DNA from 3 places in the Paenibacillus xanthanilyticus genome. Region 2 is predicted to be linked to each of the others. Evidence: riboswitches for the same ligand, from Rfam matches in the RefSeq annotation. Region 2 holds a riboswitch; each other region holds the start of a gene.

Region 1 (4,540 bases), 1.5 Mb from region 2:
GTCGTGGTCATGGTGATGGTGATGATGACCGTCATCGTCGTGATGATGGTGGTGATGCCCATGCTCCGCGGCAGCGGCCAGTCGGTATTGGCACATATCGCAGTTCATCTTTACTTCCTCCCCGAGCGCTTCGCGCGCCCGTTCGAGGAGAATCGTCTGCAGCGTCGGGTGAAAGCCGAAATACCGGGCAAGCGTGAAGCGATGCTCCGGATTACGCGCCTTCAAGCCTTCCAGCATGTCCTCCATCCGCTTGATCAGCACGCCGGTGAACAGGAAGTAAGGCAGTACGATGACATGCTTCGCCCCGAGCTTCAGACACCGCTCGGCGCCGGCTTCCACGAGCGGATCCGTCACGCCCATGAAGGCGGTCTCGACATAGCCGACCTTCAGCCGCTCCCAGAACAGCCGCGAAATTTTGAACAGATCGCTGTTCGCGTCCGGGTCGCTGCTGCCCCGCCCGACGACGAGCACCGCCGTGTCGCGCAGCTCCGCTTCCGGATCGAGTCCGGACTCGCGCAGCCGGGCCGAGAGAATCTCCAGCACTTGGTCATGCACGCCGATCGGGCGGCCGTAGATGAACTGAACGCCCCGGTGCCGTTCCCGCGCCTCGTCGATTGCCGCCGGGATATGCAGCTTCGCATGGCCGGCCGAGAATAGCGTGATCGGTATGACCGCCACCCGCTTCGCCCCCAGCGCGGCGCACTTGTCGAGCCCCTGATCGAGCGTCGGCTTCTCGAACTCGAGGAAACACGTCTCGACTAGCAGCCCGTCCAGCCGGTCCGCGATCGCCCCGACGAACGCCCTGACCTCGTCATTCCCTTCGGCATCTCGGCTGCCGTGGCCGACAAACAATACTGCATCCATATTTCGTCCGCTCCTCTTCCCATTTAATCCCGGCGTGCCGTCGACCTTCCATTCGTCAGTCGCCGCATACCGCGTTATCGATTGCAAACACAGGCAGATCCTGCTGCCTATAGCCTTCAAGCTCCTTCACCCGTTTGAAAAACTTGTGGAACCGTTCGTTCGGATGGCCCTCCGCCCGAAAACGCGCCACGATCCGCTCGATCGTCGGCACCAGCGCCTCCGGCTCGATCCCTTCCGCGACAGGCTGGGCGGCGTGCGCGTTGCGCCCGACCGTCTTCCCGCCGAGGAACAGATCGAATTTCCCCCTTCTGTATACGATGCCGATATCTTCGTTCACCGCGCCGTAGCACGCCATCCCGCAGCCATTGAAGCCAATGCGCAGCTCCTTGGGCACCTTGGCGCCGCCGAGCCCCGCGCCGAGCCGCTCCAAATACGGCACCGATTCGGCTTTCTCCATATTGCAAAAGTCGCACGCCTTGATCTGCACGACATCGCCGATCGGCGCCAGCGTGAATCCCGCCTCGCGAAGGCGGCCCGTCGCCGCATCCGGGTCGTCCGTCCGCAGGCGAACGATAAACTGGTGATGCGGCGTATACTCCAGCTCGCCCGCGTCGCCGACGATCTCGGCCAGCAGCATCATTTGCCCCGCGCTGAGCTTCTTGTTCGCCAGGCCAGGGCTAACCGTGAATTCGAATATCGCCTCCTGCCGGAACGCGGCTGCCGCACGGCCGCCATCCACGCCCTGCCCTTGTTCGGCTGTCGCCACGCCGCGGCTGGCATCGACCAGACGCAGCGCCTCCAGCGCAAGCGATAGCGGCGATGCCGAAGCAGCAGCTGCCTTCGCCGGCGAAGGCGCGATCCCGACAGTCTGCCGCCGCAGCGCGTTATGACCTGCCGGCTCCGCTGCTAACCAAGACCCGGACACGGCCTCCGTCCTCCTCGCCTCGCTTCCTTCGCGGTCGGCCGCAAGCCGCTCAAGCGTCTCGCCGTCCTCATCCCACCCCGCTTCTTCCGATCCGGCGTCTTGTTCCGTCACGCCAACCGTCTCCAGCGCCCATGGCTCCGCCTCGGTCCGCAGCCGCTCGTGCGGCCGCAGCGGCTGCACGTCCGCGCCAAGCGTATACTTCCGCTGATACCCGCGCGGCGTGATCATGAGCCCTTCATAGACGCTCGTGGCCGAATTGCCGATGATGACGGTCGTCAGCATGCCGATATCGTGCTCCAGCATCTCTCCGAGCGTCGTGATCACGACGTCCTGCCGGTCGCGGTAGGCGCTCTTGACGATGCCGACCGGCGTCTGCGCCGAACGGTACTTGAGTACGATCCGCTGCGTCTCGACGATCTGGCGCGTACGCCGCCCGCTGCGCGGATTGTACAGCGCAATGACGAAATCCGCGGAGGCGGCCGCCTCCACGCGCCGCTCGATGACCCGCCATGGCGTCAAATGATCGCTAAGGCTGATCGTGCACGCATCGTGCATGACCGGCGCCCCGAGCAGCGACGCCGTCGAGTTGATCGCCGAGATACCCGGGATAATCTCCACCGCCACGCCCGTCTCCCGCCGCCAGCCCCGCTCCATCAGCACCTCGTACACGAGGCCGGCCATGCCGTAGACGCCCGCGTCACCGCTCGAGATGACCGCGACCACGCGTCCGGCTTCCGCCTGCCGTACCGCTTCCTGCGCCCGGCTGACCTCCTCGGTCATCCCGGTCCGCACGACCTGCTGCTCGCTCAACAGCCCGCGGATCAGATCGACGTACGTGTTGTAGCCGATGACGATGTCGCTCTCTTGAATCGCTTCCTTTGCCCGTTTCGTGATATGTTCGAAGCTGCCCGGGCCGAACCCGACGATCAGCAGCTTGCCCGTTGTCCTCTCCATGCGATCCCGCCGCTCCTTCCTTGACCTATCCGCCTAACCGGCCGTTCCCCGGCCGATGCCAACGCAAAAAAGGACATCCCCAACACAAAACGTGTTAGAAATGCCCGTGGCTAACAAACGAATCCAAACGTCCGCCCCCGCTCGCATGCGCAAAGGGAAGCAGCGTTCCTGCTTGTCCGATCTCTAACACCACCCTAATTCCGCGTAGGTTAACAGTGCTGTTGAAACAGGCAGGTCTCCTGACTTAAAGCAATGCGCCGGCGGTCTTCCCGGGAGGCAGTCTCCCAGTGACTTCGGTTAGCGGCGCACCCGTCCGCGGCCATCGATCGGCCGGCGGACAAGCTTCTTACAGTGGCGGGTCCGTGTCGGTTTTGCACCGAACTTCCCTATTAAGCCATAATCGCGTTCACACGACTTGGCACCTGTTCCCAATATGCAATTGTCTCGACCATCATACAAGAGCCTGCCATCATCTGTCTATGAAAATAATGGTACGAGGCCCGGCGTCAAGGTTTCGCATTCCCGGCGCATAGCTTCCGCACGAACCGGCCATCCTATTTTCGACGGCGTGAAGAGAGGTGTGGTTCCATTGAGCCGAATGGTGAAAGGACTCAACACGCGAGGTAAACGGAAGTAAACACATTTTGCATAGAAGCGAGGGGTTGTGCCGCAGAGCATTCTGAGGGACACGTTACCATCAGGTAAACCGGATTTCTAACGGATGTGAAACAGATGTTGTCTCATTCTACGCATCGCCGTCGGAGAAGAGCCCTTAAAACGGGCTCTTTTTTCGTTTCGCACCATACCCGCACCGTTTTTTTGGGGAGAAGCGCGCATAGACGAGCCCCGTGCGGGACATTCTAATTATCGACGGCGTGAAGAGAGGTGTGGTTCCATTGAGCCGAATGGTGAAAGAACTCAACACGCGAGGTAAACGGAAGTAAACACATTTTGCATAGAAGCGAGGGGTTGTGCCGCAGAGCATTCTGAGGGACACATTACCATCAGGTAAACCGGATTTCTAACGGATGTGAAACAGAAGTTGTCTCATTCTACGTATCGCCGTCGGAAAAGAGCCCTTAAAACGGGCTCTTTTTTCGTTAGGGCGCCCCTTTGCGCATCATCACGAAACCATGTATAGAACGCCCCCGTCCCGGACATCATAATCTCGACGGTGAGAAGCGAGGTGTGGTTCCATTGGACGGCATCGTGCACGGACTCACAAGAGGTAAACGGAAGTAACACATTTTGCATAGAAGCGAGGGGTTGTGCCGCAGAGCATCTCTGAGGGACACATTGCCATTAGGTAAACCGGATTTCTAACGGATGTGAACAGAAGTTGACTCATTCTACGAATCACCGTCGGAAAAGAGCCCCTTCAAACGGGCTCTTTTTTCGTTATGCCCCCAAGTTGGCCGTGTTGGCTCGACTTTCGCATAGAACGTCCCCGTCTCGGGCAATATAATCTCGACGGTGAGAAGCGAGGTGTGGTTCCATTGGACGTCATCGTGCACGGACTCACTAGAGGTAAACGGAAGTAAACACATTTTGCATAGAAGCGAGGGGTTGTGCCGCAGAGCATTCTGAGGGACACATTACCGTCAGGTAACCGGATTTCTAACAGATGTGCAGCAGAAGTTGTCTCATTCTACGTATCACCGTCGGAAGAGGGCCCCTTCAAAAGGGCTCTCTTTTCCGTTAACGACGTTCGCAGTCGATGCCGCAATTATGCCGAGGAGGATCATAATGAACGACGAATACCGTCCTGCCCAACTGAACGCGGAACAGCTGAACGAG
Region 2 (4,540 bases):
TGCTCCCAGCCGCGCGCGCTGATGCTGCCCATTAGCCAAGCGTTGATTTCGTTGACGACGCCTTGCGACAGCGACGACATCAAGGACACGACCGCGCCGAGGAACGCCTGTACGATGACGCCGGACAGAATGAGCGTTTGGATATTCATCGCCCCCCGCGCGCGGGCCAGCGCCACGACGACACCCAGCGTGGCGATACCCGTTACGAACGCGACGCCCGGTATCAGCCACATGCCGACCGTCGCATGATAACCGAATAAAAGAATGAATGCCGCGCCCACGGAACAGCCCGTCGCGACGCCCAAGGTGAACGGATCGGCGAGGGGGTTGCGCAGCACGCCTTGAAAGCCCGCGCCGGCCAGCGACAGACAAGCCCCGACGAGCATGGCCAGCACGATGCGCGGCAGGCGCACCTGGGTGACGATCGCGATCGCGCTAGGGTCCGCGCCGCCGTCCCCGGCAGCGCCCGTCACAAAACGCAGCAGGATTTGCCATACCTCGGATAGCGGCAGTCTCGCCGATCCGATCGACAAACTAACCACGATAGATGCGGCAAGGAGGAGCATCGCTGCTCCTCCATACACGTACAATTTGCGCCGCATTACTTCACGAGATCCGGATGCAGCTTCTTCGCGACTTCGAGCAGGCCTTCCGCCAAGCGAGGGCCTACGCGAACAAGCGGATCCTGTTCGACTTCATACAGCTTTTTATTTTGAATGGCCGCGATGGCCTCCCAACCCGGACGCTTCTCGATCGCGTCCAGAATCGGGTTTTTCTCGCCTTCCTTGACGCTCAAGGACGCGTAGACGATGACGTCCGGATTTTGCTCGATGACCTTCTCCGGATCGATCTCGTACCAGCTCGACTGATCCGCGATGTTCGCGCCGCCCGCGAGCGTGATGATCTCGTCCAGAAATTCGCCTTTGCCCACCGTCCAGCCCGGGGAGAACTCGAGGTATACCTTCGGCTTAGGCGCGTCCTGCACGGCATCGATCACCTGCTGGCGCACGTCTTTCATATGATTGACCACTTCCAGCGCTTTGTCGGTCTTATTCATGATCGCGCCGATCTGGCCGATCTTGTTCATGACCTCGTCGTACGTCTTCGGATCGGTCGCCAGCACCGTCAGATTCAGGCCCCGCAGCTTCTCGATTGCCGGCGCGTTCATCGACGAGGACGCCAGCACGAGATCCGGCTTGAGCGCGACGATCGCTTCGATATTCGCCTCCATGCCGCCGACTTTCGCTTTCGCCGCCGCTTCTTCCGGATAATTCGAATTGTCGTCCACGCCGACAACCGCATCGCCCGCACCGATCGCGAACATGATCTCGGTTTCGCTCGGCACGAGCGTCACGACTTTCTCCGGCGCCTTCTCGAACGTAATTTGCGTGCCCGTCGCGTCGGTCACCGTCAGCGGGTATATCGGCGCCGCGGCCGTCTCGCCCCCCGCGTTGCCCGCGCCCGATGCGGCGTTATTCTCCACGGCCGCGTTGTCGTTCGCCGCCGAGCCGTTATTCTCCGCCTTGCCTCCACATGCCGCCAGCACCGCCAGCAGCATGGCCGCCACCAGCAGCATCGTCAATCTGAAGCCGATCGTTCTTTTCATGCTGTCCCCACTCCTTGTTCTTGCCGATATTGCAATTGCAATAAAAAAAGCACTCCCGTGACCGTGCCGGAAGTGCTTGCTGCAGACATTCGCGCGTTCATGAGACGCCTTCCAGCCTTATCAGCCGGCGCGTGCCGTAATCGTTCGTCCATTCCAAGCTCCAACACTTCCCCAAGTCCACGTGGGCAGCGTGCTACGAACAGGCAGGTCTCCTGACTCGAAAGCTTGCGCGCTGCCGTCTTCCCGGACCGCATAATCGGCCAGTGACATCGAGGGGCATCGCGTTGTCCCGGGACCGGCATTCGCCGTCCGTCGGACGCTTTCTTACAGTGGCGGGTCCGTGCCGGCATTGCACCGGTCTTCCCTTTTAACCTCCACGCGGCGCGCAATTGCTTGCGTTCCTCGCTTCGGCACCTGTTCCAAGTCTATGCAATTGTTCGACTGTAACTATATCACTCCGGGAAAAGGCTTGTCTACCCTTTTCGCCGTGGGCAGACGAGCAGAAGCGCGGAATGCAAAGAACCCCGGGGCATGTTGTCCCCGGGGCACGCGCGTGGGCTATGCGTCAAGCTTGCGCCGACCCAGCCGTAACCTTCGCCTTCTCGGCGGCCCGGCTGCCCGCGAGCGGCAGCACGACGGTCACCGTCGTGCCGAGTCCGCTCTCGCTGGCAAACGACATTTCGCCGTGATGCGCTTGGACGATTCGGTTGCAAATCATGAGCCCGAGCCCGGTTCCGCTGCTTTTGGTCGTATAGAACGGGCCGCCGAGCTTGTCGATCAGCTCGATCGGAATGCCGATGCCCTGATCTTTGATCAAGACCGTCACCTCGCCCTCCCGCAGCGCGCGCAGCTCGATCTCGATGCATCCGCCTCCTGGCATGGCCTCGATCGCGTTCTTCAGCAGGTTGATAAACACTTGCTTGATCTGATTCTCGTCGCAGTAGATCGACGTGTCCGCCGTGTCGTTCAACTTGATGCACAGCTCGACGTTTTTCATGATCGCTTGCGTCTCGAGCAGCGTCATGACCGCTTGCAGAATTCGGATCAGGTCATAATGGCCGAATAATTGATTGGCTTGCGGTTTGGCGAGCGCCATGAATTCCTGCACGATCTCGTTGATCCGGTCCAGCTCGGCCAGCATGATATCGAAGTAATCGTGGTGCTTGTCGAACTTCTTCTTCAGCAGTTGGGAGAACCCTTTGAGCGACGCAAGGGGATTGCGGATTTCGTGCGCGATGCCGGCCGCCATCTGCCCGGCGACCGACAGCTTCTCGGAATTGACGAGCGCTTCTTCCGCCCGCTTGCGCTCCCGGATATCCCGGTACACCGTCTGGACGACGATCCTTCGCCCAAGGAAATTGTGGATGCGTGTACTGGATGCTTCGACGTCGATCGTCTCTCCGTCCAACCCGATCAGCTTGCTCTCGACGAACTCGAGCGGATCGTCGGACTGCATGACCTTGGAGACGCGCTCTGCGGCGGCTAGCCGCTCGTCGGGATGAATAAGCGAGCCGATGCATTGATAGAGCAGCTGCTCCTGCGTCTCCGCCCCCAGCAGCTTCATCGCCGCGTTGTTTATATAGATGATGGTATCGCCGTCCTGCACGATGATCGGCTCCGGCAAATATTTGATCAGCCGCTGATACCGCACGTCGTTCTCGGTCGACAAATCGTCCGCCTGTTTCATGCTTGTCGTGTCCATGAGCGTCCCCATCAACGTCGGCTTGCCGCGATAGGTGATCATGTCCGCCTGCGTTTCGAAGTAAAACACGCTTCCGTCCTTGCGTAGACCCCGGATCCAACGCATCGCATTCCGTTCGCCGCTGAGCCGTCTGCGGGTTTCCTCGCGGAAGATTTCCATATCCTCCGGGTGCACGAGCTCCGGGGCTGTCATGCGCAGCATTTCTTGCTGAGTATAGCCAAACATCTCCGCGAGCCGGCCGTTCACGTATAGCAGCCGATCTTCGCTCGCCAAGAATACGCCCGTCAAGTAGTTGTCAACCAATCCGTTAATATTGCTCGTCAACATCGCATGAGGATTGATTATCCCTCGTTTTTTTAATTGGGCGGCTTGCTGTCCGTTAAAAAAAGTGACACGACTTCTCATCGTCCATCCTCCGCTGTTTTGGGCAACCTTGTGTATTACCATTCGCTGCCCTTGCTCCGAAAACCTTCGGCCCTTTTGGCTTATTTTGCTTCCCTCGGCAATCGAAAGGCCCATTCGTTCATGTCGATATAGTGCGATTGAAGTCAAAAGCAGGCGTTCCTTGGCAGGAGCGGCACGCCAATCAATCCGCGATCTTCCGCAGCTGGCGATTCAGCCTGAGGGCGTTGCCGACGACGGAGACGGAGCTGAACGCCATCGCGGTGCCCGCCATCCACGGCTCGAGCCCGCCGAAAGCCGCGAACGGAATGACGCAGGCATTGTACACGAAGGCAAAGCCCAGGTTCTGCCGAATATTGCGCAGGGTCAGTCTGCTGATCAAGACCGCGTCGGCGATGCCGGTGAGCCTCGCGCGGATGAGCGCCATATGGCCGGCCGCCAGCGCCGCGTCCGTGCCGTTGCCCATGGCGATGCCCACGTCCGCCGCCGCGAGCGCCGGCGCATCGTTCCAGCCATCTCCCGCCATCGCAGCGCGACGGTTCTCCCGCCGCAGCCGTTCGATCAGCATTTGCTTGTCGGCCGGCATGAGCGACGCGTAGACCCGCTCGATACCCGCTTCGCGCGCAGCCGCCCAAGCGGGCGCAGGATGGTCGCCGGTCGCGAGAATCGTCTCGATGCCCGCTCTGCGCAGCCGATCCACCGCCTCCCGCGACGTGCGCTTGATCGGGTCCTCGAATGCCATGGCTCCGGCCGCTTTGCCGCCCACGTAAACATAAAGCACGCTGCGGCCCGCCTGCTCCGAGCGGCGGGCGAACGCTTCGATCGCGGAA
Region 3 (4,540 bases), 960 kb from region 2:
TCCGAGCTTGCGCTCTGGTCGCATGACACGGGCGAGGCGTATCGCGTGGAGGTGCTTCGATGGCATGGCGGCGCGATCGTGCCGGCACGGGATGCGGAACCGGCTTACTTTCGCAAAGTAGCCGGCTACTACGAGCAGATGGTGCGGCTGCATCCCGACTACGCGTTCTATTGGTATTATTGGGCCGATGCGCAATGGAGAGCGGGGTTGCCGCAAGCCGCCTTGTTATCCGTTCGCCGCGCGCTGGAGTTTCCGCATCCGTATCCTTCGCGCGAAGAGCTGGAGCGGCTGCAGCGCGAGATAACGGGCCAGCTTCAACACGGCCACGGCGCCGCCGCGAGGGCGGAGGCGCTGTTCCCGGCATCGCTCAAGACCGTGAACGGCATACGATGGGGGTATATCGACCGTGCGGGCAAAATGGTGCTCCAGCCGCGGTTTCGCTCCGCCGCCGCGTTCGGCCGCACCGGGCTGGCGGCTGCCGGGACGGAGCAGGGGACGGGACTCATCGATACGTCGGGACGCTTCGTCGTCCAGCCGATCTATGACTCCATCGGCGAATTCTCGGAAGGGCATGCCGTCGTGATCGACAAAGAAGGCTTCAAGCTGATTGACGCCGAGGGGCGGATCGTCACGAAGCGTGCCTACTCGTTCTTAGGGAATTTGCATAACAACAGAGCCGTCTTCTATGTGCAGAACACGGATGGCAATTCGCTGTACGGTTATATCGACGGAGAAGGCAGCGAAGTCATCCCGGCCCGCTTCCAGGAGGCGGACGACTTTGAACGCAATCGCGCGCTGATCAAGACGAAGGAGGGCGAATACGCGGTCATTCGGCCAGACGGCACGCAGGTGGCCGTCTTCCATTACCCGTTCGTCGGCCCGCCGAGCGACGGTCTGCTTGCCTTCCAGCAGGAGGCCGGCGGCAAATACGGGTATATCGACGAGAAGGGCAGAGTCGTCATCCAGCCTGCATACACCTATGCGCAGCCGTTCCGCGACGGGCTTGCGGTCGTCAATACCGGCGAAGACTACAAATCGGTGTACGGCGTCATCGACAAGAAAGGCCAATATGTCGTGCAGCCGGGCTACAACGATATCCGACAGCTTGGCGACAATCGTCTGGCGCTCGGGCAGGCGATCGACGAGAACGAGCCCTATCGGGGCTCCATTTTCTTGGTTGCGACCGCGAAAGGCGTGCGGTTGAGCGACTTTGCCTATTTCGACGTTCAAGATTACAAGCAAGGACTGGCATCGGTCTACGATCGAACGCATACGTACTTTATCGACCGGACGGGCAAGGCAGCCCCGGGTTATCCCCGGATCAAAGGCAGCGGCACGTTAACGCTCGAGGATGGTCTGATCGCGGCGAACGTGGACCAGCGGCTCTCCTATTGGACGAACGACGGACAGTCCGTATGGCGGCAGAACAGCATCATTCCGCTGCGTGATCCCTATCGGGTGCGCGAGGTCAAATACAGCCCGAACAAGGATTACCTCGTCTATTATCCGCAGCTCGAAGGCATGTCGAATCCGAATACGCAGCAGAACGTCAACACGAAGCTCAAGGAACTTTCCCAAGTGAAGCCAGTTCCGGCGGATCAACAGCTTGAATCGTCCTATACCGGCGATTTCCAAATCTCGATGTTCCGCAAAAATCTGCTCGTCCTCGAGCTGTCCGGCTACGATTACCCGTTCGGCGCGGCGCACGGCATGCCGTCGCTGCTGTATCCGCACATCGACATCACGACCGGCGCGTTCTACAGGCTCGAAGACTTATTTAAGCCGGGCAGCGATTACGTGAAGGTGCTGAGCGACATCGTCGGCCAACAAATCAAGGATGATCCGCAGTACGATTACGTGTTCCCGGACACGTACAAAGGGATCGCGCCCGACCAGCCGTTCTACGTCTCGGAGACGGCGCTCCATCTGTATTTCGCCCCATACGAGATCGGGCCATATGCGGCAGGCTTCCCGACGTTCACGATCCCGTTCGCGCAGATTAACGCGATTTTGGCGAAGGACCGTCCGTTCTGGCAGTCCTTCCGCTAAGGCGCTCCTTCAAAACGGTTGTTGCGCAAAACGCGGCGACCGTTTACTATGTTCATAGGTTTCAACCCGCCGCGCGGGAATAAGTGAATAACGGAAACAGGTGCTGGAAGGGCGGCCGCTGCAGGCTGCCGTTCCGGCTTAATAGGGAAGTTCGGTGCAATGCCGACGCGGTCCCGCCACTGTTACGGAGGAGTCGAAAGCGCAAATTCGCCACTGGGTGCAACCGGGAAGGCGGCTGACGACGATGATGCCGGTAGCCAGGAGACCTGCCTGTTTCGACGACACTGCTTTACCTACGGGAGATAGGGAGGTGTTAGACGAGCAACCGGATGGTAGATAAGCTGCGTACATACGGGCGTCTTTCCCCTGCATCACGAAGGGGAGAGGCGCCTTTTTGGCGTGTTCGATCAGCGCGCGACAACTTAGTGGAGAGGAATTGGAGACGTGACAAAACGAAAATGGGCGGGGACGCTGTCGCTAATAGCGGCGTTCGCGCTGTATCTGTGGTTGAATGTGCCGCAATCCGCATACGCGATGCACATCATGGAGGGCTTCCTTCCTGTAGGATGGGCGATATTCTGGTGGGTCGTGTTCATTCCGTTCTTTGCGCTGGGACTTCGTGCCTTGCGAAAGGTGACGAAGGAGACGCCGGAGCTCAAAATCATGCTCGGTCTCGCGGGCGCCTTCACGTTCGTCCTATCTGCGCTGAAGCTGCCGTCCGTCACGGGCAGCAGCTCGCATCCGACCGGGACGGGCCTCGGCGCGGTCATGTTCGGCCCGCTCCCGATGAGCGTATTAGGATCAATCGTCCTGTTGTTCCAAGCGGTGCTGCTCGCGCACGGCGGATTGACGACGCTCGGGGCGAACGCGTTCTCGATGGCCGTCGCCGGGCCGATGGCCGGCTACGCAGTCTACGTCTGGCTGATGCGGACGACGGACAGACCGAAGCTGGCCATCTTCTTCGCCGCCGCGACAGCCGATCTGGCCACCTATATCATGACCTCGGCGCAGCTGGCGCTGGCGTTCCCGTCGGCTAGCGGCGGCATCGCCGCTTCGCTGATGAAATTCGGCGGCGTCTTCGCGCTCACCCAAATTCCGCTTGCGATTAGCGAAGGATTGCTGACCGTCCTAGTCTGGAACTGGCTGCAGGCATATGGAGCCGACGAATTCCGGCTGCTCCAGCGCAAAATGAAAGGAGCGCGTACCCATGTTTAAACGTTACCGCAATACGTGGATTGTTGCAGCCGTCGTGCTGCTCGCCGTGCTGCCGCTTGCCTTCGTCAACGGCGATTTCGGCGGTGCGGACGGCCAAGCCGAGGAGATGATCGCCACCGTGGATCCGGCCTACGAGCCATGGTTCTCCTCGCTGCTGTCGCCGCCGGGCGAAACGGAGAGCATGTTGTTCGCGCTGCAAGCGGCGCTCGGCGCGGGCTTCATCGGCTACGTCATCGGCTTGTTCCGGGGGAAAGCATTGAGAAAGAAGTCGTGATCCTGCATCAAATCGACAGCTATTCGTACGGCAATCGGTTGAGAAGCTTGCCGGCGACGGCAAAATGCGGCTTCGCCGCCGCGCTGCTGCTGCTTGCCTATCTGGCTGGGCCGGCGGAACAGGCGGCGATCACGGTCTGGCTGTGCAGCTGGACCGTACGCAGAGCGGGGATCGGCGCGAGATTCTACGCCGCCGCGCTCGGCAGCGTACTCGGCTTCTATCTGCTCAGTCTGCCTGCGCTGCTGGTTGAGGTGATGCCAGAGAGCGCGGCGATGGTACCCGCTGCGGTCGGCGTGGACATCGGCCGATGGCAGCTGGTCTTGACCGAGGACGGGGGCAAGCTCGCGCTGGGGCTCATGCTTCGCATTCTAGCCTGCTCAAGCTGCTTTCTCTTCCTCATTCTGACCACGCCGATGGCAGACCTGTTCCAGGTGCTGCGCAAGCTGCGCGTGCCGCTGCTCGTACTGGAAATCATGCAAATCATGTATCGGTTCCTTTTCCTTCTGCTCCAGACGGCCTTCGAGCTGTATACGGCTCAGCGGGCAAGAGGCGGCTATCGCGGCGCGAAGAGAACCATCGCCGATACGGCGACGCTCGCAGCCCGGTTGTTCGATCGGACGATGTCCCGTTACGAGGGTTGGATGCGCGGACTTCGCGCGAGAGGCTTCGAAGACGAGCTGCGGCTGGCGCCCGGCGAATCGGGAATCGTGCCGGCAAGGCTGCGGTTCGAAGCAGGGATCGGCATCGCGATCTTAACGTTATCGGCGCTGACGCTGCCGGGAGGATGGCTATCATGAACGACATCATCGCTTGCGAGCGAATCTCATATACGTATCCCGCTGCCGGCAAGCCGGCGCTCGATCAACTGTCCGTTCGTATACCGCAGGGCAAGAAGACCGCGCTGCTCGGCAGGAACGGGTCCGGCAAATCGACCTTCTTTCTGCAGCTGCTCGGCCTGCTGCAGCCCGATCGGGGGACGATTCGGTTCCGCGGACAGCCTTA

What was found. Region 2 has a riboswitch for cobalamin ahead of ACFSKT_RS07090 (ABC transporter substrate-binding protein). Riboswitches for the same ligand answer to the same signal wherever they lie in the genome.
Region 1: another riboswitch for cobalamin. It lies ahead of cobJ (precorrin-3B C(17)-methyltransferase); the one in region 2 lies ahead of ACFSKT_RS07090 (ABC transporter substrate-binding protein).
Region 3: another riboswitch for cobalamin. It lies ahead of ACFSKT_RS03385 (energy-coupling factor ABC transporter permease); the one in region 2 lies ahead of ACFSKT_RS07090 (ABC transporter substrate-binding protein).

Annotation. Positions count from the first base shown of each region.
Region 1 covers NZ_JBHUHA010000001.1:3,288,364-3,292,903, forward strand. The annotation lists gene ACFSKT_RS14035 (sirohydrochlorin chelatase) at 1-864, opposite strand, end outside; gene cobJ (precorrin-3B C(17)-methyltransferase) at 920-2,743, opposite strand; cobalamin riboswitch at 2,956-3,184, opposite strand; gene ACFSKT_RS14045 (hypothetical protein) at 4,490-4,540, shown strand, end outside.
Region 2 covers NZ_JBHUHA010000001.1:1,758,018-1,762,557, forward strand. The annotation lists gene ACFSKT_RS07085 (FecCD family ABC transporter permease) at 1-602, opposite strand, end outside; gene ACFSKT_RS07090 (ABC transporter substrate-binding protein) at 602-1,606, opposite strand; cobalamin riboswitch at 1,792-2,039, opposite strand; gene ACFSKT_RS07095 (PAS domain S-box protein) at 2,172-3,713, opposite strand; gene ACFSKT_RS07100 (heavy metal translocating P-type ATPase) at 3,895-4,540, opposite strand, start outside.
Region 3 covers NZ_JBHUHA010000001.1:796,089-800,628, reverse strand. The annotation lists gene ACFSKT_RS03390 (WG repeat-containing protein) at 1-2,049, shown strand, start outside; cobalamin riboswitch at 2,131-2,337, shown strand; gene ACFSKT_RS03385 (energy-coupling factor ABC transporter permease) at 2,494-3,264, shown strand; gene ACFSKT_RS03380 (energy-coupling factor ABC transporter substrate-binding protein) at 3,257-3,538, shown strand; gene cbiQ (cobalt ECF transporter T component CbiQ) at 3,535-4,335, shown strand; gene ACFSKT_RS03370 (energy-coupling factor ABC transporter ATP-binding protein) at 4,332-4,540, shown strand, end outside.